2 regions of the Luteococcus sanguinis genome follow, and region 1 is predicted to be linked to the other one. Evidence: predicted binding sites of a transcription regulator. Region 1 holds the regulator's gene; the other holds the start of a gene.
What was found. The regulator HrcA, encoded in region 1, represses chaperone genes, less so after heat shock. The targets are predictions, from matches to a motif close to TTGGCACTCGNNNNNNNCGAGTGCCAA.
Positions count from the first base shown of each region.

Region 2: groES (co-chaperone GroES) is a predicted target of HrcA. The motif match lies at 906-932, and genes of this name have one in related genera.

Region 1 covers NZ_BAAAKI010000003.1:119,357-121,532, forward strand. The annotation lists gene ABD089_RS02865 (MBL fold metallo-hydrolase) at 1-497, opposite strand, end outside; gene hrcA (heat-inducible transcriptional repressor HrcA) at 606-1,622, shown strand; gene dnaJ (molecular chaperone DnaJ) at 1,635-2,176, shown strand, end outside.
Region 2 covers NZ_BAAAKI010000004.1:348,767-350,942, forward strand. The annotation lists gene ABD089_RS05400 (THUMP-like domain-containing protein) at 1-884, shown strand, start outside; gene groES (co-chaperone GroES) at 1,076-1,372, shown strand; gene groL (chaperonin GroEL) at 1,567-2,176, shown strand, end outside.

The DNA.
Region 1 (2,176 bases):
AAGATCACCTCGGCGTCGGGCACCAGCACGAACAGGTCACCGTCGGTGTGTCCCTTGCCCAGGTGGACGACCTCGACGTGGCGGCCCCCGAGGTCAACGGCCTTGATCATCCCGATCTCCTGGCTGGGTGCCACGACCTCCGAGAGCTCGAAGCCGAGCTGCTCGCGCACCACCTCGGCGCCGATGTCGGGATCGTCACCGCTGAGGTGGGCCATCAACGAGTCGTGCCCGATCGAGGTGACGTCGGGGATGCCGGCCAGGCCGAAGAAGTGGTCGAAGTGCCAGTGGGTCACCACGACATGGGTCACCGGGCGGCCCACCAACTCCTTGGCGGACTCGGCCAGTGCCCGTCCCTGTTCGGGCGAGGAACCCGTGTCCACCAACAACACCCCGGTCTCGCCGACCACCAGGCCGGCGTTCACCGAAGCCGGTTCCAGGCGCACCCAGAAGACGCCGTCGCGGACCTGCTGCCATTCACCCATCGAGAACTCACGCACGCCGTGAGGCTACCAAGCGGCCGCTAGACTGGCACTCGCGTTGGGTGAGTGCCAAACTGCCGTGCTGGAAACCTGACGCGACGGCGGCTTGGAACAGGGGAGGGACGAATGCTGGACGACCGCAAGATGGACGTGCTCAAGGCGATCGTGACCGACTACGTGTCCAGCCAGGAGCCCGTCGGGTCGAAGGCGCTGGTCGAGCGCCATCAGCTCAAGGTCTCCCCGGCGACCGTCCGCAATGACATGGCGGTGCTGGAGGAGGAGGGCTACATCACCCAGCCCCACACCAGCGCCGGACGCATCCCCACCGACAAGGGCTATCGCCTCTTCGTCGACCGGATCGCCACCGTCAAGCCGTTGTCGGCGGCGGAGAAGCGCGCGATCCAGGCCTTCATGACCGGAGCCCTCGACGTCGACGACATCGTCACCCGCACCGTCCGGTTGCTGGCCCAGATCACCCAGCAGGTCGCGATCGTCCAGTACCCCATCGCCTCCTCGGCGGTCGTCCGGCACGTCGAACTGGTCCCGCTGACCATCGACCGCGTGCTGGTGATCGTGATCAACTCCACCGGACGGGTGGAGCAGCGCGCCATCGAGGTCGTCGCGGACGAGTCCGCGCTGGCGCGGCTGCGCGACCGCCTCAACGCCGCGCTGGTTGGGCACGCGCCCGGCCCGGCGGCCGAGCGGCTCAGCAACCTGTTGGGGGAACTGCCGGCTGAGGATCGCCACGGTGCCGCGAGCGTCGTGGCCACCGTGCTGGAGATGCTGGCGACCGACCCGTCCACCCGTGTCGTGGTCGGTGGCGTGCCGAACCTGACCCGCTTCGGCGACCAGTTCGAGACCACGGTCAAGCCCGTGCTCGAGGCGCTGGAGGAGCAGGTCGTCCTGCTGCACCTGCTCGGCGAGGCCTACGGCAGCGCCGGCGACGTGACCGTCCGCATCGGTCACGAGAACCCCTATGAACCCCTGCAGACCACCTCCCTGGTGGCGAGCACCTATGGGAACCCCGACGACGCCTTTGCCACCCTCGGCATCGTCGGCCCCACCCGGATGGACTACCCCTCCACGATGGCCTCGGTGCGAGCCGTGGCCCGCTATGTCGGACGATTCCTGGCAGAAGGATGAGCAAGCAACCCCATGAGCGCTGACTACTACGAGGTCCTCGGGGTCTCCCGCGAGGCGAGCCCCGAAGAGATCAAGAAGGCCTACCGCAAGATGGCGATGAAGGTCCATCCGGACGTCGCCACCGAGCCGGACGCGGCCGAGAAGTTCAAGCAGGTGCAGGAGGCCTACGAGGTCCTGCATGACCCGAACAAGCGCGCGATCTACGATCGCGGCGGCGATCCGCTGGGCTCCGGCTTCGGCGGCGGCGCGGGTGGCTTCGGCGGCTTCGGGAACTTCGGCGGCGCGCAGGGTGGTTTCGACTTCACCAACCTGGTGGACGCGATGTTCGGCCAGGCGGCCTCGCGTGGGCCGCGGTCCCGCACCCGTCGCGGCCAGGACGCGCTGATCCGCCAGTCCATCTCGCTGGCCGACGCCGCCTTCGGCACCACGCTCCCGGTGAGCATCGACACGGCCGTCCTGTGCCCCCGCTGCGAGGGCACCGGCTGCTCCGACGGTAGCGAGCCCGTGACCTGCACCACCTGCGAGGGCCATGGTGAGGTCACCCACGTCCAGCG
Region 2 (2,176 bases), on a different contig from region 1:
TGGTCGCCGCCGGGACCACCCGGGTCGTCGACCTCGGCTGCGGCATCGGCGCCGACTCGATGGCATGCCTCGATGTCGGGCTCGAGGTCGTCGCCGTCGAACTGGACCAGACCACCGCCGAACACGCTCGCGCCAACCTGCCCGGTGCCACGGTGCTGCACGGAGATGCCGTCGAACTGGCCCCCGGGCTGTTGGCCGGGGCAGGGCCGGCTACCTGCGTCTTCATCGACCCTGCGCGCCGCACCGGTGCCGGTCGCACCTGGCGGGTCGACCAGTTCACCCCGCCGTGGGACTTCGTGCTCGACCTGCTGGCCGGCCGTCACTCGACGGTCGGCAAGCTCGGCCCCGGCGTTCCGCGCGAGATCCTGCCCCAGGGCGTCTGCTGCGACTTCGTCAGCCACGCCGGGGACGTCGTCGAGGCATCCCTGTGGCGGCTCCCCGGATCCCCCACCGGACACCGCGCCGTGCTGCTGCCTGGGGAACACGTCATCGCCTCCACCGGCGAAGTGCTCCCGGTCGGTCCAGCGGGAGCCTGGCTGCACGAACCCGACGGGGCGGTGATCCGCGCCCGCGCGCTCGACGCGATCGACCCCAGGATGCGCCTGCTGGACCCGGAGACCGCCTACCTGACCTCTGACGAGGCCATCACGTCCCCCTTTCTCACCAGCTTCCGCATCATCGACGAGATGGACGCGGGGGAGAAGACCCTGCGCGCCTGGGTGCGCGCCCACGACATCGGCACGCTGGAGATCAAGAAGCGAGGAGTCGACCTCGACCCGGCCGAACTGCGCCGCCGTCTCAAGCCCAAGGGCCGGGGTGCTGCCACGCTCGTCATCGGACGCACCCCGGGCGGAGCCCGTGCCTGGCACGTCGAGCGGGTCTGACTGGCGGGACGAACCCACTGGTTGGCACTCGGGTTGAACGAGTGCCAGCCCGGGGATATCTTGGGTTCTGGCACTCGACATGGTTGAGTGCCAACGGCCCGGACGGCACCCGCGACGACGTCCGAACCGATTCCTGAACGTTGAAACCCGACCGGCGCCTCGTGCGCCGTGAACCTAGAAAGGGGTTTGTCGTGGCAGCCACGATCAAGCCGCTCGAGGACCGCGTCCTCGTCAAGCCGCTCGAGGCCGAGCAGACCACCGCGTCTGGTCTGGTGATCCCGGACACCGCCAAGGAGAAGCCGCAGGAGGGCCAGGTCATCGCAACCGGTCCCGGCCGCTTCGACGACAAGGGCGCTCGTGTCCCGCTGGACGTCGCCGAGGGCGACGTCGTCATCTTCAGCAAGTACGGCGGCACCGAGGTCAAGTACGACGGCCAGGAGTTGCTGCTCCTGAACGCTCGCGACATCCTCGCCATCGTCCAGAAGTGATCGCGAGGGGGACGACCCCCTGAGCGACTCTGGAGCGAACTCCAGATCGCACCCCCGCGCTCTGCGTGCGTTCACCGCTCGCTCGTGCCTCGCTCACGGGCACGCAGAGTTCGGAAGGATTCCCGCGCGCGGCCGGCCACCGTGCTGGCCGCGCGCGAACCACATCCACATCTCTTACTCCACAGGAGTTCTGAATGCCCAAGATCCTGCAGTTCGACGAGGAGGCCCGCCGCTCGCTCGAGCGTGGTGTCGACACCCTCGCCAACACCGTCAAGGTGACCCTCGGCCCGAAGGGCCGCTATGTCGTCCTGGACAAGAAGTGGGGCGCTCCCACCATCACCAATGACGGCGTGACCGTCGCCCGTGAGGTCGAGCTCTCCGACCCCTACGAGAACCTTGGCGCGCAGCTCGCCAAGGAGGTCGCCACCAAGACCAACGACGTCGCCGGTGACGGAACCACCACCGCGACCGTGCTGGCCCAGGCGCTCGTGCACGAGGGCCTGCGCGCCGTCGCCTCCGGCTCCAACCCCGTCGGCCTGAAGCGCGGCATCGACCAGGCCGTCGCGGCCGTCGAGGCCGAGCTGAAGAGCGTCGCCAAGCAGATCGAGACCACCTCCGACATGGCGTCGGTTGCCACGATCAGCTCCCGCGACGAGGAGATCGGCGCCCTGATCGCCGACGCCTTCGACAAGGTCGGCAAGGACGGCGTCATCACCGTCGACGAGTCCAACACCTTCGGCACCGAGCTCGACTTCACCGAGGGCATGCAGTTCGACAAGGGTTACCTGTCGCCCTACATGGTCA